Regions from separate parts of the Staphylococcus carnosus genome, predicted to be linked through region 3. Evidence: riboswitches for the same ligand, from Rfam matches in the RefSeq annotation. Region 3 holds a riboswitch; each other region holds the start of a gene.
What was found. A riboswitch is a leader RNA that binds a small molecule or an ion and turns the genes downstream of it on or off. The one in region 3 is predicted to bind S-adenosylmethionine.
Positions count from the first base shown of each region.

Region 1: another riboswitch for S-adenosylmethionine. It lies ahead of DYE31_RS10775 (MetQ/NlpA family ABC transporter substrate-binding protein); the one in region 3 lies ahead of DYE31_RS12530 (aminotransferase class I/II-fold pyridoxal phosphate-dependent enzyme).
Region 2: another riboswitch for S-adenosylmethionine. It lies ahead of DYE31_RS01410 (methionine ABC transporter ATP-binding protein); the one in region 3 lies ahead of DYE31_RS12530 (aminotransferase class I/II-fold pyridoxal phosphate-dependent enzyme).
Region 4: another riboswitch for S-adenosylmethionine. It lies ahead of DYE31_RS07470 (O-acetylhomoserine aminocarboxypropyltransferase/cysteine synthase family protein); the one in region 3 lies ahead of DYE31_RS12530 (aminotransferase class I/II-fold pyridoxal phosphate-dependent enzyme).

Region 1 covers NZ_UHCT01000001.1:2,213,365-2,218,797, forward strand. Annotated here, with positions in the region: gene DYE31_RS10755 (DeoR/GlpR family DNA-binding transcription regulator) at 1-39, opposite strand, end outside; gene ybaK (Cys-tRNA(Pro) deacylase) at 166-654, opposite strand; gene DYE31_RS10765 (hypothetical protein) at 772-1,131, opposite strand; gene DYE31_RS10770 (lactate/malate family dehydrogenase) at 1,429-2,382, opposite strand; gene DYE31_RS10775 (MetQ/NlpA family ABC transporter substrate-binding protein) at 2,404-3,222, opposite strand; SAM riboswitch class I at 3,326-3,432, opposite strand; gene norA (multidrug efflux MFS transporter NorA) at 3,557-4,723, opposite strand; gene DYE31_RS10785 (DUF1361 domain-containing protein) at 5,033-5,433, shown strand, end outside.
Region 2 covers NZ_UHCT01000001.1:339,027-344,459, forward strand. Annotated here, with positions in the region: gene DYE31_RS01400 (YSIRK-type signal peptide-containing protein) at 1-1,340, shown strand, start outside; SAM riboswitch class I at 1,964-2,070, shown strand; gene DYE31_RS01410 (methionine ABC transporter ATP-binding protein) at 2,189-3,205, shown strand; gene DYE31_RS01415 (methionine ABC transporter permease) at 3,207-3,866, shown strand; gene gmpC (dipeptide ABC transporter glycylmethionine-binding lipoprotein) at 3,890-4,735, shown strand; tRNA gene DYE31_RS01425 (tRNA-Ser) at 4,854-4,943, opposite strand; gene DYE31_RS01430 (alpha/beta hydrolase family protein) at 5,139-5,433, shown strand, end outside.
Region 3 covers NZ_UHCT01000001.1:2,560,799-2,566,231, forward strand. Annotated here, with positions in the region: gene DYE31_RS12525 (cyclase family protein) at 1-88, shown strand, start outside; gene DYE31_RS12530 (aminotransferase class I/II-fold pyridoxal phosphate-dependent enzyme) at 797-1,957, opposite strand; SAM riboswitch class I at 2,055-2,166, opposite strand; gene DYE31_RS12535 (hypothetical protein) at 2,277-2,948, opposite strand; gene DYE31_RS12940 (hypothetical protein) at 3,042-3,215, opposite strand; gene DYE31_RS12540 (hypothetical protein) at 3,230-4,159, opposite strand; gene noc (nucleoid occlusion protein) at 4,294-5,136, opposite strand; gene rsmG (16S rRNA (guanine(527)-N(7))-methyltransferase RsmG) at 5,183-5,433, opposite strand, start outside.
Region 4 covers NZ_UHCT01000001.1:1,543,505-1,548,937, forward strand. Annotated here, with positions in the region: gene DYE31_RS07465 (homoserine O-acetyltransferase/O-succinyltransferase family protein) at 1-592, opposite strand, end outside; gene DYE31_RS07470 (O-acetylhomoserine aminocarboxypropyltransferase/cysteine synthase family protein) at 594-1,874, opposite strand; SAM riboswitch class I at 1,937-2,034, opposite strand; gene mprF (bifunctional lysylphosphatidylglycerol flippase/synthetase MprF) at 2,218-4,743, opposite strand; gene DYE31_RS07480 (AI-2E family transporter) at 4,917-5,433, opposite strand, start outside.

The sequences.
Region 1 (5,433 bases), 350 kb from region 3:
TAAATTAATGATGACTTCAAATCGTTTCTCAGTAATCATATCGCCACCTCATTTCTATTACATTATAATGTTTCCGCTTACATTTTTCAATCAAAATCTTTCATTTTCATTCAAAAACAATCATTTTGTGATAAAAAAGAGAAGATGAACTTTTGTCCACCTTCCTCAATTAGTATGATGATTGGCTACATCCGCTATTTTAGCGTTTGTCACTTTAGCCAATTCTTCTACATTCACTTCCATTTGTACACCACGGTGCCCTGCACTGACAAAAATAGTCTCCTGTTGCTCAGCAGACGCATCAATTACAGTTGGGTATAAATGTTTCATTCCTACAGGCGAACAGCCGCCTCGTATATACCCAGTTACTTTTGTAAGTTCTTGTAGAGGTAATAGATGTAATTTCTTTTCTCCTACTGCTTGTGCTGCATGTTTCATATTTAAGTTACCTTCAACTGGAATAACAAACACGTAAGGATCGTGATTATTATTAATAAAAAGCAGCGTTTTAAATACTTGTTCTGGAGAAGCACCTATCAATTCAGCTACTTCTTGACCTTCTATATGTTCTTTTCCCATTTTAAAAGTGCGGACATCATATTTGATACCTTCATTTTCAAGTATACGCATTGCATTCGTTTTCTTTTGTTTCATATCTTTCACCTCACACCACAAATATAGCATTTTAAGTCCTTTAAAAGATACTCACCTTACATTAGTAATATTTTGGACAAAAAAACAAGGCGCCTGACATTATGTAAACATTCGCACTTAGCGAAGTCTTGTGTCCTGGGCACCTTGTGACGTAAGGTCTTCCAATAAATAGTGACTCATTTTCAAGTTGACAGATGTAAGTGAGATTACAAATGTCTTGTCTGCATTTTGTTTTTCAGTATGTTGCTTACTTTCTGATTGTGTCTGATGACTGATGTCATTTCCAGCAACCGCACTATAAGTCGGCGGTGCTCCATTATCTTTTGTATCATTTGAAGAAACTTGTTCCCCCTGCATAAATGTTGATACGCTGTTTTGGAACTTAGCAAGTTCAGATTCATTAGATACTAAGACAAGTAGAAAAACCAGACAACAAGTCAGAATCCCAACATAAATCCATAAAATTACTGTTTTCATTCTACTTCCCTCATAGTTCTATCATTGTGTTTACAATATTAACACAGAAATTATGCCAAATCTTTATGTAGTATGCTATTTAAACCAAATGTAATATACGTAATAAATGTAACACAAAAGATACTTTTGAAAAGGTGACACTCCTTTTTTATGTAACTGTTTTCATCGTTGATGTTTAAGCTTTTTTCTCAAAATAAAATACGTACTTCACCATTATTAAAGTAAAGTACGTATTTCTTGATTCATTTTTAATTCAGTTATGTTACAAACTTTCAACAAAGCTTATAAGTTTGTTGTTTAAGATATGTTTTCAATCTCTTTATGTGCCTGTGCTACAGCTTCTGTAATGAATATATGCGCATCTTTAAGTTGTTGGAGTTCATCAGAATTAAGAGAAATCGGCAGGCGTTTTACAATACCGTTTCTATCTATTAAAGATAACAAGCTGAGTGCTCCTCCAGTCAATTCATATTCTCCATTCACAGAAGCACTGACGGGTTCGATAGGATGTTCATCCAATAAAATGGCTTGTGCCAACTGTACAGCTGATCTGGAAATTGCTGAATTTGTCCAACCTTTCTTCTTGAATACTTCAAAAGCGACTTCATCGATTCGTTTGGAAACTGCTTTTTTATCAATTGGTGTACTTCCTGTTAATGTTTCAAATTCAGGAAGCTCAATACCAGCAATACGCACTCGACTCCAAATCGGCACTGCATGCGAACCGTGTTCACCTAATACAAATGCTTCAACATTTTTTGGATCAACTTGATAATGATCTGCAATCAAAGTACGAAAACGCGAGGATTCTAAATTAGTACCCGTTCCAATGACTTTATGTGCTGGGTAACCCGCTTCTTGCGCAATCAACGTCATAGCATCTACTGGATTTGAAATCAAAATAGCGACCGCTTCTTGGGTAACCTCAGATAATTTTTGAAAAACTGAATGCACGATTAAACTATTAGCACGTGTCAACAACGTTCGATCTGCCATCTCTGGTGTAGAAGGTGCGCTCGCCGATACGATTACGATATCAGCATCTGATAAATCTTGATACGTCCCGCTATAAATATTGACATGATGTGTATGCCCAAGGCCTTGCAAATGGCGATGATCAAGTGCTTCACCTTTCGCCAAGTCTTCATTTGTGTCTATCAGGACAATTTCTGAAAAGATTCCTAAATATTGTGCATCCGTTAATACTTGGCTTCCTACACGTCCTGTCCCGATAATTCCTAATTTTGTCATTTGATTACCTCCAGTTGTCAGTTATTTTGCTTCATATGGAACAACATCTTTTCCATATTTTTTCTCAATGAAGTGCTTCATATCTTTAGATTGCAAAACTTTAATTAATTCTTGGAATTTCTTATCGTTTTTATGCCCTTCTTTTACCGCAAGGATATTCGCAAATGGTGATGATTTATCTTCCATCACAATCGCATCTTTAGAAGGTTTCAAACCATTGTCCATTGCATAGTTGGAATTCATAATCACAGCTGCACCTTCTCCGCTTTTATACGTTTTAGGTAAGAATTCTGCACCTTGCTGATTATTGAATTTCAGATGCTTTTTATTTTCTACAATGTCATCAAATTTAGCATCTTCAATTTTGACACCTTTTTTAATTTTCACTAACCCTTCATTAACAAAGAAAGATAAGAAACGACCTTCTTCAGCTGGGTTGTTTGAAACATAAATTGTAGAACCTTCAGGGATATCTTTAATATTTTTATATTTTTTACTATATACGCCCATTGGTGTCGTAAAGACTTTGCCTACTTCTTCAATTTTGTATCCATGAGACTTTTTCTCTGCATTTAAATAAGGTACGTGCTGGAATAAGTTAGCATCTACATCGCCTTTATCCAACAATTTATTAGGCACTTTATAATCATTGACGACTTTGATTTCTAAGTCGTACCCTTTTTTCTTCATTTCTTCTTTCGCATGTTCTAATACTTCACCGTGAGGCGCTGGCGAGGCTGCTACAGTAATTTTCTTATTCTCTGCACTTTTACTTTGACCGCAAGCTGCAAGTGCGAATGCGATGACTACTAAAGTTAATACGCTTATTAATTTTTTCATGTCAATGGACACCATCCTATGTAAGAGTTCTCCAAATTAATCAAATCTTACATCACGATGAAAAAAGACTTCCCCCTTTAAAAGAGAAAGTCTTAATTACTTTCTCTCATCTTCATAAGCTTCTTTTGCTTAATGTGAATTAGCACCTTTTCGTTATACGATGGTTGCTGGGCTTCGTCGGGCACATCCCTCCGCCGCTCTGGATAAGAGTTTGATTAATTGAATTATTTTTATCCTATCATTATCAATTAATACCGTCAATTAGATTTTTAATTTTTCTGAAAAATAACAACAGATAATAAGGCTGAAACATTTAATGTTTCACACCTTATATTCAACCTTCTTGAGTTTGTTTTTTACTTCTAATTGTTTTCTCAACAAATATAATAAATATTCCTAATAACATGACAGCAATCGACATATACAACGGAAATTCAAAATCAAAATCATACAAGACACCCGCAACTAAAGGACCAATAAAGTTACCCATACTGGTAAAAGTCGAGTTCAATCCACCCGCTAAACCTTGGCGATCTCCTGCAATATTTGAAAAATAGTTGGTAACTGCTGGACGAATCATGTCAAAACCAATAAATACGATAAAGCTGATAAGCATTATTGACCAATAGCTATGCGCAATAATTAAAAAGAATAAGACTAAAGCCGAATAAAATAATGCAAATTGAATGAATGTCAACTCTTTAAAGTATTTCATAAATTTATCAAATAAAAAGATTTGGAAAACTGCACCTAAAATACCGCCGCCTGTAATTGAAATTGAAATATCCTTAGGCGTATAGTGCGCTTTATCTGCTGTATAAAGCGGGAATAATGTTTCAAAAGCTGAAAGACCAAAAGCTAATACAAAAGTAATGATCACTGGCGTAATAAAAGCCTTAATATTAATTTTGGCTAATTCTTGCGGCTCTATTTGAGTAAAACCATCTGTTGTTTGACGTTTCGCGCCATGTATAAAGAAAATAGAACAGATGAAAGCTGCAATACCTAAAGTTCCTGCGAAATAGAATGGTAAGCGATGTGAAAACTCTGCCATAAATCCGCCAAGTCCAGGACCTAATATAAATCCAGAGTTGATTATGGCCGACATATATCCAAAGTTTTTCGCTTTATCTTTAGCAGGAGAAATATCTGCAATCATCCCTGTAACACCCGGCATTACCATACCTGCACTGAAACCGCCGATAATTCTTGAAATAATTAATAAAGTATAACTGCTGCTCATCGCAAAAATAAACTCAGAAACTGAGAAAAGAACGAGGCCAATACAAATAATTAATTTTTTACCTAATTTATCTGCTAAGTTACCGCCAAATGGTGAAATAACCATCTGCGCCAATGCAAAGGCCGCAACAAGAATTCCTAAATCACTTCCATTTAAACCAAGATCTTTTAAGTATACCGGTAATACAGGTACAACTAATCCAATCCCTAAGAAAACAAGAAATATATTAAAATATAATGTGATTAATTGCTTACTCATGATGTCCTCCTTTATTGCTTATTTGCACCTAAATTTTTATGACTACCCATTATACACCATGGACTGCCTAACGCTCAATAGATACATTTTATAGCAATATTGCAATTCTTATTATTATTCCCTAAATGAAAACACAAAATTCATCCCTTTTATATCACAATTTAGTTAGGATGCTATTGCCCTTTTAAATTGATATCACGTTCAAAACTCTGTAACATAAACAAATAAGTCTGACTGATTTAAACAAAAATACGATTGATATAAATTAAAATTATCATTACGAGAGAAGAAAGAAAGAAGGCATCAATTATGCAATCACGTTATATTGCTAGAATACTCTTTGTGCTATTACTATTATTAACTTTACCTTTAAATCATTTCTATAATTTTATGGCACTTAATCTCTTTTTAGCATATATACCTTTTGAATTAGTACTACTACTTCCATTATTTGTACCTAAAAGAAAATTTGAATGGCCATTATTTATTGTCTTCGCTGTAATCTTTATATTAATACTTCCAAATACATTCTATATGGTTACAGATCTCATTCATCTCAATCAATTTGGTTTCGATATTTATCATGGTGCACGTCCAACGGAATGGATGTATTTTACATTCTTAGTGTCAGGCGTCTTGTTTGCACTTTATTTATATGCACTTATCAATATGAAACTACTGCATTTAACAGATAAACCTGTGTTTAATTA
Region 2 (5,433 bases), 2.2 Mb from region 3:
CTGAAGTACAACTTGACGGCTCTACAAAAGTCACATTCTCAGATGGTCGTGAAATTAATATTCCTAAAGGTAAAGATGGCAAATCTGTGACAATCACTAAAGCTGAACCAGATGCAGATGGCAATACAGTTATTGACTTCAGTGATGGTTCTAAAGTGACTGTACCAAAAGGTAAAGATGGCAAATCAATCACGGTACCAAAAGGCCAAGATGGCAGATCTGTTTCAGTGAAAGGTTCTCATCTAGATAAAGACGGCAACACTGTTGTTGAATTTACTGACGGTAATGTTATCACTGTCTTAAAAGGACGAGATGGCAAAGATGGTGTTGATGGCAAATCGATTACAGTAACAGGACAAAAAGTAGATCCGAATGGTAATACTATTGTTGTATTCAGTGATGGCCGCGAAATTACAATTCCAAAAGGAAAAGATGGTATATCTGTAACTGTGAAAAATTCACATCCAGATAAAGATGGTAACACAATCGTTGAATTCAGTGACGGTAATACAATTACAGTCTTGAAAGGCCAAGATGGACGTGATGGTCTAAACGGTAGAGATGGAAGAGATGCTCAACCATATACACCTGTTATTATTGTTAATAACTATATTGACGCTTATAATACGCACGTTGTTTGTTTGAGTGATGGACGTAAAATTGAAATTCCATGTTGTCCGAATGGTCAGCCTGTTATTATTGTAGGTTATTACTACGACACTGTTGGAAATATTGTTTTACAATGTGGCGATAATTCACGTGTAATTGTTCCATGTCAAAAATCAATACAACCATCAGTATCTATTCCGATGATTCCATTGGTACCAGCACAACCAAGTGTACCAGTGCAACCAAGTGTACCAGCACAACCAAGTGTGCCAGCACAACCGAGTGTACCAGTACAACCGAGTGTACCAGTGCAACCAAGTGTTCCTGTAGATCCGAATGGTCAGATTGAAACACCAAACATACCTGGTCCGCAAACACCGAAAGAACCTACTCAACCAGGAGGCTATACACCATTTGTCCCTAATAATTCAGGTGATCAATTTGTGCCAGAACAGCCGAATACTGATACAAAAGTGCCTTCAGTAGAAAAAGATAATAACGAAGGTAATCATGTAACAGATGAGAATAGAGGTTACACAACTAGAAAAACAAATACAGATATTAAAGTTGAAAAGGCTAATAAAACAAAATCAGCTCAACCTCAACAAAAAGTGAAAGCATTGCCGAATACAGGTAGCGATAATACAGCACCGATGTTGTATGGTACTATCTTTGCAGGTTTAGGAACAGCAATGGTATTTGGTATGAAACGTCGTAAAAATAAAAATTAAATATATGTTTTAATTTTGAGAATCAGGCTTTAATGCCTGGTTCTTTTTTTATGATGAATACTGTTAATTCAAATTATAGTGTATATATTGTTGTTGCGATTTCTTGACGTAACTGACGTTATATTCGGTTTATATATTGTTTGATCAATTGATACTATCTAAATATATAAACGAAACCATGCATTTATTAAAGCCATGAAAGTGAGTTATATCATATGATAAAGTGAACATAGAATATACAAAGGAGCGAAGATGAATGAAAGTATCCGGAGAGGTCAGATTTACGATTACATTGATATTAGTATTTGGAATAGGCTTTATAATACAAAATTTCTTTACTACGAATAATTGGGTAACTTTTCTAATTAAGCTTGTTATCAACGTAATAGTAGCTTTAGTTTTAACAGTATTAATCAATTTTATTTTTGAAAAGATAGAGAAAAACAAAACTGGTAAATGAACTGTTTTTAAGCATTTTTATCATTGATTTGAATACTTGCAAACGCTTACTGCTGTAGTGTTTAGAATAAAGTTGAAATTAACAATTTTCTAAAAATTAATGTTGACTTTTTCACTCAGTAATGTAATATATGGAATATAAATAAATGAATTGAATACATAAACTCTTATCCAGAGAGGTGGAGGGACAGGCCCTACGAAACCTCGGCAGCAGGATCAGTTATAAATGATTACTGTGCCAATTCCTACAGCGGAGCTGTAAAGATGAGACGAGCCGATATATTATTCCGAGGACTTGTTTCATTGTCCCCGGAATTTTTATTTTTCAAAATAAAAATCTAAATAGAGGCAAAATTCATTTATTTCAAATTATCAGAGGGGGCTATTCAATGATTGAGTTCAAGGATGTCACTAAAACATTCCATAAGCGCTCAACAGAAATTCAAGCTTTGAAAGATGTCAGTTTTACTGTAGAACGTCAAGAAATCTATGGTGTCATCGGCTATAGTGGTGCCGGTAAAAGTACATTAATCAGAATGGTAAATAAGCTTGAAGATGTAACGTCTGGAGAAGTTATTGTCGATGGACATCGTATAGATCAATATAGCAAGAAATCATTACGCAAAGTCAAAAAGAATATTGGCATGATATTCCAACACTTCAATTTATTAAACTCAAAAACAGTATTCAGTAATGTGGCAATGCCATTAATTCTTGAAGGCAAAGACAAAAAATACATAAAAGAGAAAGTAGAGGAAATGCTTGATTTCGTTGGTCTTGGAGATAAAGGAACACAATATCCGAATGAACTTTCAGGTGGTCAAAAACAAAGAGTGGCGATTGCACGAGCACTTGTAACAGATCCTAAAATTTTGTTGTGTGATGAAGCAACGAGTGCATTAGACCCAGCAACAACTGATTCTATCTTGCAGCTTTTAAAACGCGTTAATGAAACATTTGAAGTTACAATTTTATTAATTACACATGAAATGAGTGTTATTCAAAAAATTTGTGACAAGGTTGCTGTAATGGAACAGGGTCGAGTTATCGAAAAAGGCACTGTGCTAGACGTGTTCAGCCATCCGAAAACTAAAACGGCTAAGAACTTTGTTTCTACTGTCATCAGTACTGATATCAGTGACAAGATGATACATCAGTTACCGACAGATGAAAATTATCAAGATGTGAAAGTTTATATGGAAGGTTCTCAATTAGGTTTATCAGTTATCCAGACATTGATTAAAACATTCAATTTAGATGTTAATGTGATTTATGCTTCTATGTCTGATATTCAAGATACTTCAGTGGGATATCTGACATTACGTATTAAAGGTTCTGATGAAGAGAAACAGCATGCATATGATTACTTGAAACAACATCACATCGAATATGAGGAGGTTGGATAATATGCTAGGTTCATCATTAGATTCATCTCAATTATGGGAAGCACTTTATCAAACGTTATTGATGGTTTCGATTTCATTAGTAATCGGTGCATTAATCGGAATTCCATTAGGCATTCTGCTTGTTGTTACAAAGAAAAATGGAATTTGGGAAAATGTTGCAGTTTACCATATCTTGAACCCGATTATTAATATCTTCCGTTCTATTCCATTCATTATTTTGTTAATTGCGATTGTGCCATTCACAAAATTGATTGTAGGAACATCAATCGGGACAGCAGCAGCTATCGTACCATTAACAGTATATGTTGCACCTTATATTGCACGTTTGGTTGAAAACTCTTTGTTAGAAGTAGATTCAGGTGTAATTGAGGCGGCACATGCAATGGGCGCTTCACCTTTCCAAATTATTCGTTACTTTTTAATGCCAGAAGCTTTGGGCTCTTTAATCTTAGCGATTACAACTGCGATTATTGGTTTAATCGGTTCAACAGCAATGGCAGGTGCAGTAGGTGGCGGTGGTATTGGTGACTTGGCATTAGCATATGGTTATCAACGTTTTGATACTATCGTCATTGTGATTACAGTAGTTATCTTAGTGATTATGGTTCAGCTGATTCAATCTCTCGGGAATGTCTTAGCTAAGAAAATTCGCAGAAATTAATCAAACAAAGGGGTATTTAGGATATGAAAAAATTATTAGTATTATTAATGGCATTAGTCGTTGTACTTGCTGCATGTGGCGGCAATAAAAAAGATGACAAGACAGTGACAGTAGGGGTAGCATCAGATGATACGAAAGTATGGGATAAAGTAAAAGAACTTGCGAAAAAAGATGGAATCAACGTTGAAATCAAGAAGTTCTCTGATTACAACGTACCGAACAAGGCGCTAAATGATGGGGATATCGACATGAACGCATTCCAACACTTCGCATTCTTACATGAATATGAAAAAGCAAACAAAGGTACACATATCACACCAATCCGCACAACAGTTTTTGCACCATTGGGTATTTATTCTAAGAAAATCAAAGATATTAAAGATTTGAAAAAAGGTGCAAAAGTTGTTATTCCTAATGACGTTTCTAACCAAGCACGTGCATTGAAATTATTAGAAAGTGCTGGTTATATCAAACTTTCTAAAGACTTTGGTTTAAAAGGCAGTAAAAAAGATATCGTTGAAAACAAAAAAGATCTAGATATTAAAGCAGTTGATGCACAACAAACAGCACGTTCTTTAGATGATGTTGATATCGCAGTTATTAATAACGGTGTTGCATCAAAATCAGGATTAGATCCTAAAAAAGACCCGATCTTCTTAGAAAAAGATAATACAAATACTTCTAAACCTTACATCAACATCATTGCAGTTAATGATAAAGACAAAGACAACAAAACATATAAAAAAGTTGCTGAATTGTATCATTCTAAAGAAGCAAGAAAAGCATTAAAAGAAGACACTAAAGACGGCGAAAAAATCGTTGACTTATCACAAAAAGAAATTAAAGAGATTACAGATAGCTTGAAATAAAGTGAGAGAATAAACAGGCATTTCTAAAATATAGGAGTGTCTGTTTTTTTGTATGTTGTATGTAAAAATCGCAACAAAAAAGCTTCGACTCAAAATTTTGAATCGAAGCTTTAAGTAGCGGAGAAAGAGGGATTCGAACCCCCGCGAGCCGTTAAGCCCCTGTCGGTTTTCAAGACCGATCCCTTCAGCCGGACTTGGGTATTTCTCCATCAATATTTAACACAAGAATTATTATATAATAAGATAACCTACCCGTCAATAAGTATTTTAATAAAAACATCAAAAACTTTGAATGGTTTTAAAAATGTTAATGAAAGACAAAATATTTGATGACGGTTGCCTACTTTATAAATCGGGTAAATATTTAATGTTATGTCAAAACTACCAATTTAGGAGTGCTACTATGATGGAAGAACTATATTATGGAGACCATGAAGAACAATTGATTGATATTTATCCGGCGCCAGACACAATAGCTGAACATGACGACAAATGGTTAGTATTGATTCATGGCGGTTACTGGAGACAAAAATATGATCGTTCATTAAATGATAAATTAATAGAGATGCTTACAAGAGAAGGTTACAATGTAGCAAACGTTGAATATAGACGTGGAGAACATGCATGGCCAATACCAGAAGAAGATACTAAAAAAGCACTTCAAGCTTTCAAGTCTTCTAGATATGTTGATAATCAAG
Region 3 (5,433 bases):
GGCAGTGATTTATACAATCAGCCCTAAACCTGCAGATGCGCCTGGATTCCCTGTCCGTGCATTTGCAATCACTCCAGAAAAGCAGTAATGGACAAGCGATCATCTATTAAACTGCAGCCATTATGAGTGAAACGATTAAAATAAACATATCGGCTACATGCCCTGGGTCCACAGGAATTGGGGCATGAATCGCCATTGTTCTTAAACCCGATTAAGAACATTCTTTTCATTATCTGGTATATATCTTCACCCGATAAGGATATATACTGAATTTCATTTATTGCCACTTCCCGATAAACGGCAATAACCTAACTCCTTTTACTAATTATAAAAAGAAGACACTGGATATATGGCAGCACCTCCCACCACCCCGTGTGTGTTGTAGCCGTATATCCAGTGTTCTATTTTTTTGAAGATTATTCCTAAAATTTATATATAGTAAAATAATGAGAGATGAAACAACTTTTGTTGTCTCACCTCTCATTTTTTTCGTTGTGCTTTTGTAACTTTCAAAGTGATTTACACAGTAACTTTAACAGTCGCTGCTTATTTATTGTTAAAGAAAGACAATAAATAATAGTCGATTATGCACCCAACATAATCGACTATTTCAATAAGCCTAAGGTAGAATATGGCTCAGACCATACGCCTAACATTTTTACACTCAGTCTTCTTTACCAGGACGTCTGAATGTTTTTTATTACACCTGCATAATAGCATCTTTTGTAACTTCTTAGAATTATAATATGTGGCTGAACTGCCTAAAATGTAGTTTCTGTTTGGTATTAATTTACAGTTATTTTTTATACATAGGGCTAAGTGATTTCAACCGCTTCGCTGCTTCATCTAATTGTTCATCGTCTAACGCAAGAGAAACACGTACATAATGATTGCCATTATCGCCAAATGGAATACCCGGGGCAACTAATATTGACTGATCTTGTAATAGGAATTCCACAAATTGTTCTCCAGTATAGCTTTCAGGTGTCTTTAACCATAAGAAAATACCACCTGTCATAGGTTCATATGGAATAGCACCTTCATCTAAAATAGCAGTAAAGCGATCTCGACGTTTTCTGAACACTTCACTTTGTTGTTCTAAAAAATCATCATAATTATTCAAAGCAAAAGTAGCCGCATCTTGTAATGCACCGAACATGCCAGCGTGGTGATGTGTATGATATTTCTTCAATGCTTGAATAACATCTTTATTCCCCAATGCAAAACCAACACGATAACCTGACATATTATATCCTTTAGACAGCGAGTAGACTTCTATCGCTACATCCTTTCCATCTTTTGATTGCAAAATACTTGGGTTTTTATGATCAAATCCAAAGGCAGCATAGGCAAAATCGTGTACGATTTTAGTTTGCGTTCCTTTGAATTTTTGAATCGCTTCATCGAACACTTCTTGTGTTACTGTAGAGCCTGTCGGGTTATTCGGATAAGTTAAATAGATGAGCTTCGTTTGTTTCAAGATATCCTCAGGCACTTTATCCCAATCGGGCTGATAATTCGGAGGTTCTAACTCTAATGCATAGGGATGCGCATCCGCAAATAAAACGCCAGCCAGATAATCTGTATATCCAGGGTCAGGCAGCAATACATAATCTTCTGGATTAACAATACAGTTCGGTAAGCCTACCAGACCATTTTTAGTGCCGTATAAAATACATACTTCATCATCTTTATCTAATTCAACGCCATATTGACGTTGATAAAAATCGACAATTGCTTGTTTGAACGTTTCTTTTCCATGGAACGCGCCATATTTCTGGTTTTCAGGAAGTCTCAAAGCGTCCGCAAATTCATCGACAATTCCTTTAGGTGTTTCTCCATCTGGAATACCTACTGCCATGTTGATGAGAGGAAGCGGTCCATGTTCAATTTTTCTTCCCATTGTTTTTCCAAAATAACTATCCGGTATCTTAGCTAATCTTCTTGACATCACCATTCATAGTTCCCCCTTTTATTTTGATAGATACGTCATACTTTTTTCAAAAAAAGCTATATGTCACTGTATAAGCAACATATAGCCTACTATGTATATGCACCTATCTTTCAAGTTGTACTTGTTGGATGAAGCACAGTGAGGTCAGTCTAAATAACCTTCTGTTGCTGAAGCTTCATAGGGCCAATTCCCTCTGCTTCTCTTGATAAGTTTGATTAATATAATTAACGTCTCTCATTGTACTAAAAATTCTGACATTTTTCAATTATAGTAAGGAGCATAAAAAACTCCACAACATATAAGCTGCAGAGTTTTATAAATATTATTCCGGTTGTCCTTTAGAATCAAATTTTTCTACTGAACCGTCGGAATTAACGATATACGAACCTGCAAGGTTGCCAGACTTATCCACGAATGAGAAGCCCCAACTTCCATCACTCTTTTGTTCAGGTTCTTTATACGTATAAGTGCTTGTATCTAATTTATGACCTTCGTAGTCTTCCACTTTATCAATCACATTAGCACGTGTTACTGTGCCACTTGAACTCGTGCTTTCTTTAGCGTTGCTTTCAGAAGAAGAATCAGACTTGCTGCTTGTTCCTACTTCAGGCGTTTCACTAACCGAAATCATATTTACCACTTTAGAAAAGTTTGGATTATCCTTATATTTTTCATACAAGTCTTTAAGGTTATAAATTGCACCGTAATCCAATAATTGTTGGTACGTATTTGTTCCTTGCTCAGGCATGATAATGATTTGTGAATCTGTCATAGCCATCATCGTAAGGTAGTTACCTTTTGATTCATATGACTCATAAACATCCATATTAGAAGGCTGTCCTGGTACTTGTCCATCAAATGTTCTTTGGAATTTAATATTTTGGATAGATTTTTGTACCTTTTTCAAACTATCCAATTTCTCATAACTATGGTTTAATAATTCTTCTGCTGAAATGGTTGTTTTTGCATACTTTGAATGTCCCACTGCAAACATTGCTAAAGCAATCTTATCTTTGTTAGTGAGTTGTTTAAAGCTTTTGATATTATCAGATGTTTTTTCTGATTCGGAATTATCTTTTTCACTATTCTATTCTGAAAATCTTTCTTTATTGGTTTGTTTTTCAGAAGTTTTATTATCCTTATGCTTTGCTTCTTGTTTATTATCTTTTTTGCTGTCTGATGATTTATTGTCACTGTGCCCGCATCCTGAAAGTAAGAGGGCTAACGTTGCAGAAGCAGCAAACAAATACTTCATTTTCATCTGTTGAAGTCCTCCTATTCAGGTTGTCCTTTAGCATCAAATTTTTCTACTGAACCATCTGAATGAACGATGTAAGACCCTGCAAGTTTGCCTGACTTATCTACAAATGAGAAGCCCCAACTTCCATCACTCTTTTGTTCAGGTTCTTTATACGTGTAAGTGCTTGTATCTAATTTATGACCTTCATAGTCTTCTACTTTATCTATCACATTAGCACGAGTTACTTTTTCTCCAGAGTCTGATGAACTGCTTTTGCTGTCACTGCTTGAATCATCCTCTTTTGGTGCAGGCTCAGCTGATTCTGTAAAAGTAATAAGATTTGCTACTTGTTGGAAATTTCTATCTTTATATTGGTTATAAAGATCTTTAACGTCATATAACCCACCAATATTTACTAACTGTTGATATGGATTAATCCCTTGCGTACCCGAAATTAAAACTTGAGTATCACTCACTCCAATAACAACAACCGAAGCTGCCTTAGAATTATTTGAATAATAAAAATCCATATTTTGAGGTGCGCTTGGAATATATTTAGGCACATCTTCAACTTTAGATAATTTTAATTGTTGAATTGTACGTTGAATATCCCCCCCATTTCCATTTTGAACATAACTATGATTCAATAATTCACTAGGAGTGACTGTAAAATCGGCTGATTTAGGTGCGTATAATGCCAAAGCGACCTTTTCTTGAGGTGTAAGTTGACTCACAGGTTTAACGTTTGAATTTGACTCTTTTTTAGATTCAGAACTTTTACTAGATTGATTTTTATTCGTTGAGCTTGATGTTGAATTTGATTCTTTTTTCTCAGTTTTTTGATTATCGTCTTTTTTAGTCTTTTCTTCATGCTTAGTATCGTTGTCCGATTTTTCTTGCGAACCGCAACTTGCTAATAAAATAGTAAGTGCTGCTGTAGCAGAAAATAGATGCTTAATTTTCATGATTGCTATTTCTCCCCTTTATATAATTAAGATACACTCTTAATTATATAAAAAAGGGTGGACACATTGTATACTTCTAATTAGTTTTTTTAAAACAATTTAAAAAAAGTCACTCGCACAGTAGCGAATGACTTTTATCGTTTATAAACTCTTATTTTTATTTCTAAATAATCATCACAATCACGTTCTTTTTGTTCTATATGGATACCGCTTTGTTCTATTTTATCTAAGCTGCTTTGAAGTGTTTCGCGTGCGTTTGTTAAGTCTTTAGCAAATTGGAATGGCTTAGCTTTTACTTTTTCAGGACCAACCAGGCTTTTCACCCTTGCTTCTGTTTGTTTAACATTCAGATGCTGATCGATAATCGTTTGAACCATTTCTTCTTGTTGTTCGAAAGTTAAGCTCAGTAATGCTCTAGCGTGGCGTTCTGTTATCTTTCCTTCAGAAAGTTTTTGTTTCACTTTAGGCGCAAGCTTCAATAAACGCAATTTATTTGCAATAAAGCTTTGGCTTTTGCCGACACTTTGTGCCAATTCACTTTGTGTTGTATCTCCAAGCTCTAATAACTTTTGATACGCTTCAGCTTCTTCAACAGCTGATAAATTTTCACGTTGAATATTTTCAATCAATGCTACAACAGCAGTTTCTTCATCTGTCATTTCACGAATGATGACATCTGCATAAGCCATTTGATTAGTACTCAATGCTCGGAAACGACGTTCTCCTGCAATGATTTCAAACATACCTTCTTCAATCGGACGCACGACAATGGGTTGAAGCAGTCCATGTTCTTGAATAGATTCAGCGAGTTCATTAATCTTATTCTGATCAAAAACTTGTCTCGGCTGATATCGATTCGGCACAATGCGCTCAATTTGAATGGATTCAACATTATTATTACGTTCTTCTTCTGTATAGCCTGTGATATCTTCGTCTTTATTTGTTAAACCGAATAGTTTAGAAAAAGGCTTTTTCATTGTCCATTCTCTCCCTCTAAATATACTTATATACTAATATTTATTTCTATTTTAGTAAAGGAGATTTATTAGGCGTACCTGCTTTTCGTGGATACTTTTTCGGTGTTTTACTGCGTTTTTCAATAATAATCATTTGACGTTCTCCTGCATCACCAGGTAATTCAAATGTTTCAACCGCTTCTACTCTTCCACCGAACACACCAATACCAAATCGAGCTTCCTCTAATTCTTCTTCACCTTTAGAAGATTTCATCGCGATAAAGTGGCCGCCTGTTTTCACTAACGGCAGACATAACT
Region 4 (5,433 bases), 1.0 Mb from region 3:
CCGCTTCATCCATCACCTCATAAGGATCCATAAACGAACCGCGAGACTGTGGAATAATATATTCAGGAATCGCATCTAATACAGGATGTTCTTGCATAATGTGATAACGATAAATCCCCGTCATCTTTTCAGGAAACATTCTTTTTTGAATCCCATATCGGTAATTCAATGCAAACTGTGCGCCCCAGCAGATAAACATACGCAACTTCACATGTCTATCAGACCAATCATAGATTTTTTTCAATTCCTCTACATAATCCACTTCAGAAAAAGAAAGATGTTCAACAGGTGCCCCTGTCATAATCAAACCATCATAATAATGATCCTTAATATCATCAAATTCCTTATAATACTGCTCAGCACGTTCATTCGAAGAAGTTCGGCTTTGATGGGTAACAGGATAAATAAAATCAACATTAATCGAATGATCCGTTTGTCCAAATAATCGTAACAGCTGACTTTCAGCATCTTCTTTAACCGGCATCAAATTAACAATTAAAAGATTCAAACCCTCATTCATCCGTTTATCTGAAAAAGCAATGTGCTCTGCTTTCAATGCAGGCAGAATAGGAATTCCATTGGTAAACAGCATATTAAATCGCGTCTAATCCTTTTTCTAAGTCATTAAGGATATCATCAATATGTTCAAGTCCTACAGAAATACGAATTGTTTCAGGTGTAATACCTGCAGACAATTGTTCTTCAGGCGTTAATTGAGCATGCGTTGTAGAAGCCGGATGAATCACTAATGATTTAGCATCCCCCACATTCGCAAGCAATGAGAACAATTCTAAGGACTCGATAAATTTGATACCTGCATCATAACCGCCTTTGACACCGAAAGTGAAAATAGAACATGCACCTTTAGGTAAGTATTTTTCTTTTAAATCATAATACTCGCTTGTAGGCAAACCTGCATATTTCACCCACTCTACTTTTTCATGATTATTCAAGAACTCAGCTACTTTTTCAGCATTTTCAACATGACGTTCCATTCTTAAAGACAATGTTTCTAAACCTTGAAGTAATAAGAAAGCATTCAATGGAGATAAACAAGCCCCTGTATCACGTAATAATGTTGTTCTGATTTTAAATGCTAATGCCGCTTCACCAAATGCATCTGCAAATACTAAATCATGATAAGAAGGATCTGGTTCTGTCAATCCAGGGAATTTATCATTTTGTTTCCAATCGAAGTTGCCTCCATCTACAACCACACCGCCCATAGAAGTACCATGACCGCCAATAAACTTAGTTGCAGAGTGCACTACAATATTCGCACCATGTTCAATCGGTCTGAATAAGTACGGAGAAGCAAATGTATTATCTACGATTAACGGGATACCTGCTTCACGCGCAATTTCTGCCAACGCTTCTACATCTTCTACATTACCTTCAGGGTTGCCGATTGTTTCAATATAAATCGCTTTTGTATTGTCTTTAATCGCATTTTTTACTTCGTCCAAATTCTTGCTGTCGACAATAGAAACATCGATACCGTATTTCGGCAATGTATGGTTGAATAAAGTATACGTACCGCCATATAATGTAGAGCTCGCTACAATATGGTCTCCTGCTTCAGCAACGGTTTGTACCGCATACGTAATCGCTGCCATACCTGAAGATACTGCTACCCCTGCAGAACCGCCTTCTAATTCAGCTACACGTGTTTCAAATACTGCTACAGTCGGGTTAGTTAAACGAGAGTAGATATTACCGAGTGCATTCAAACCAAATAAATCTGCTGCGTGTTGTGTGTCGTCAAATGTGAATGATGTCGTTTGGTAAATTGGTACTGCTCTTGAATGCGAAGCCGAATCCACCTCTTGCCCTGCGTGTAATTGTAATGTCTCAAATTTAAAATCGTTTGTCATGTTCCATTTCCTCCTTATTTAACATAAAAAAATAGCCTACCTGAAAAGATAGACTTAAAGATCTCTTATCTTTCAGGTCTTCACCTGCTGGAATTAGCACCTAACTTAAATAGGTTGCCTGGTATCGTCGGGCCAGTCCCTCCACCATTCTGGATAAGTTTTATTTAATTTAATTCAGAGTATAAAACTAATCTCACCCATTGTCAACAGACTATTCTCGTTTTTCTGAAAATCAGATAATTTTTTACATTCCCTTACGCTACTTTAAAAAGTTGTTAAACAAAGTGTTTTAATCACAAAAAACCTGATTGCCTTAATCCAGACAATCAGGTTGATAATATTACTAATTTTTAGAGCGGATAACACGAAGTACTTTAATCATATTCTGTCCAAGTGAACTATGTCTTGAATACACTAAGTATCTCGGTTCCCAATGTGGTTTAAATTTTTCTTTATACTGTCTTAAGCCGCGGAAGCGGTATAAATTATTAAAGTGTTCAAAAATACGGCCTGCGATACGTTCATTCAAATATGAAAATTCAGTTTGTCCCACATTAGAAAGTGTCGCCATACCCATGTTGAAAGCTTTATAATCATGTTCTTGCCCCCATAACAGCATGTGCAAATACAAACCATCCATTAACGGTAAATCAACATCCGGCAGCCAGCGGATTAAATCCACTGAAATAGAATCATTATAATGCGTCGGCATTAAACTGCAAAAAGCGATAATTTTACCGTCTTTTTCTTTCAAAATACCGACAGGTGCTTTTGAGATATAACTTTCTGTAAATTGACCGACAGAAAAATGCATTTCATTTTTGCCATCCAACCATGCATCACTGACATGTTTAAGCTGCGCAAACAACTCTTTTGAAAACGGCGGATCAATAATTTCAAATTCGATTTCTTGATCTGCAATTTTATTTAAAGTGGCTCTGAAGCCTCTGCGTTTTTTACCTGAAGTCGTAAAAGTAGTCAAATCAATAACCGCTTCTTCACCTAATTTAAAGAACTGATTGCCGAAATCATGATATAAAGGCATGTAACGATCGCTTGCTTGATAGAAAATAATTTCATAACCCATAGTAAGCGCATAATCGTAAAGCGATTCTAATAAATGATTGAAGCGTGCTGGATTACCGATAGGATCTCCTAATACAACCAGTGTATTGGATTTATAACGATACATTACAAACGCTTCTTTTGACTCATCCATAAAGACATCTTTATCTCCGCTGTGTATCAAGTGGCTTAAATAGTTGCCGCCGAATTGCTCGATAATTTCTGAACAGCGTTCAAAATCTGGTTTTGGTCGTGCTTTAGAGTAAGCTTGTTCAAATAACCATACAATGAATGCGACGATGATAAAAATCACAATAGCAGTCATCCATAAATAATAACGTAATAAAGAGGTATCTAACTCAATTTTATATGCATCTAAGGCATTCAATACAAATTTAATAACATAGTGGTTTAAAATCAGCATCAACGCACTGACAACAAACATCGCCACAATGTGACGCATGCGCAATGGGCGTTTCAAAATTGTTGTTTTATTGAATGAGTAAACCAGTAATGCGAATAAAACAACAAGCCAAAACATCAGCAATATTGATGTATTCAGATAAAGCGTAATACCGAAAATTAAAATAATCGCAACAAGCGCAAATAAAATGGCACGTCGGCTTTGTTGGAAAATACCGCGTACATTCAGCATCAGTATTAAACAAGCGCTCGTATGAATCGTTACGATAATGTAGTAAAACATATGGTTAGGATCATATAAACCATCGTATATAATCGACACGTTATTCAATAAGAACATCAAACTCGTCAACGCGACTAAGATACCTAAAGATAATGACGGTATTTTAGAGAATACTGTTTTTTGATAAGAGAATAAAAACGATGTGACTTCTTTAGCCGGCGTGTAATAACGAGATTGTTCAATATAACGTCTTGCAGATGTCCCGAATTCAAAGATGGATAATATCATTGAAATTAACAGCGGGATAAAGTAATAGGCAAAACGATACATTAAAAGTCCTAAAAGTACTTTTTCTTCAGGTAAGCCTAAATGTTTCAGACCTACTAAAATAACAACATCAAATGCACCGAATCCACCTGGAATAAAACTGATCAGACCTGCAATCGCAGCGATGATAAAGATACCGATTACAGATGTATAAGGCACATCTAAATGTACAACACGTAAAGAGAAGTACAATACAGTACTTGCTGCAATCCATTCAACTGCTGATACTAACGTTAAATAAACACCCGTTAAACGATGGTTTTTTTGTACTGGTTTTTTCACCGTAAAAATAATAAAAACCGGTAAGAATAATGCCACGATATACATCATAATATGTACGACTTGATATTTATCTAAAAGATGCGAGGCATTAAAGATATGGGTCACTACTAGGATGGATAAAAAACTTAATCCTGTCAGCATAGATAATAAAACTAATGAAATATAGTGCATCAGTGTTTTAGTATCTTTGGTGTAATTTTTATACATTGCAAAACGCATACCTGCACCGATGAAACCGCCGAAACCGACAATAGAGTTCAGCGCATTAATAATGTAACTGATTCTGAATATCTTCCCTATTGAAATTTTCAATTTCAAGGTACGTACCATAATCAAGTCATAAAAGCTGAGCAATAAGATAGAAGCACCGCCTAATGCAAATACACCTGTCAATTCTGCTCTATTTAATTTTTCAAAAAGAATAAAGGCCTTTTTGAAATCCACATTAGAAATCTCTCTGTATAAAATCGAGGCCACAATAATGAATAACACGGTCGCAAAAACAACTTTTGCGATTGTCAGGAGACGACTTTTTAATTCTTTTGACATTTTTTCACTCAATTCTTGTTTGTTTTTTTATTAAAAGTTAATTATTTGATTTAATTGTTAACAAATAATTCTAAACTACTTAATAGCAATATACCACATTCCTAAAACTTTAAAAATTTAAAAACAGGCAATCACACCTAACAAAAGTGTCATTGCCTGTTTGAGTGCCTGTATTAACGTACTTCGTTGTTAGGGTTATCTTTCCATTCTTCGCTTGATACTTCATAAGGCTCTGAATCTTGGCCATAATAACGGTTATAACGACGTTTGAAGATATCAAAGAGGTGCATCACTAACACTTTTAAGACTGCATAACCTGGAATTGCTAAGATAACGCCGACAATACCTAATAAATTTCCAGCACATAAAAGTACGAAAATAATTGTTAGCGGGTGTACTTTTAATGTTTTACCCATGACATTAGGTGAAATAAAGTGACCTTCAAAGAATTGCACCAGTGTCCACACAATCAGTAATTTCAATAGCATAATCGGTGATGTAATCAATGCCATGACAATCGCTGGTGAAATCGCAATAGTAGGTCCTAAATAAGGCACTACACTTGTTACCGCTGCGATACATGCAAGTACTAAACTGTAATCTAATCCGATAATGGAATAACCGATGAAAAGCAGAACACCGATACACAGTGAAACAAACATTTGACCTTGAATGTAAGAACCGACTTGC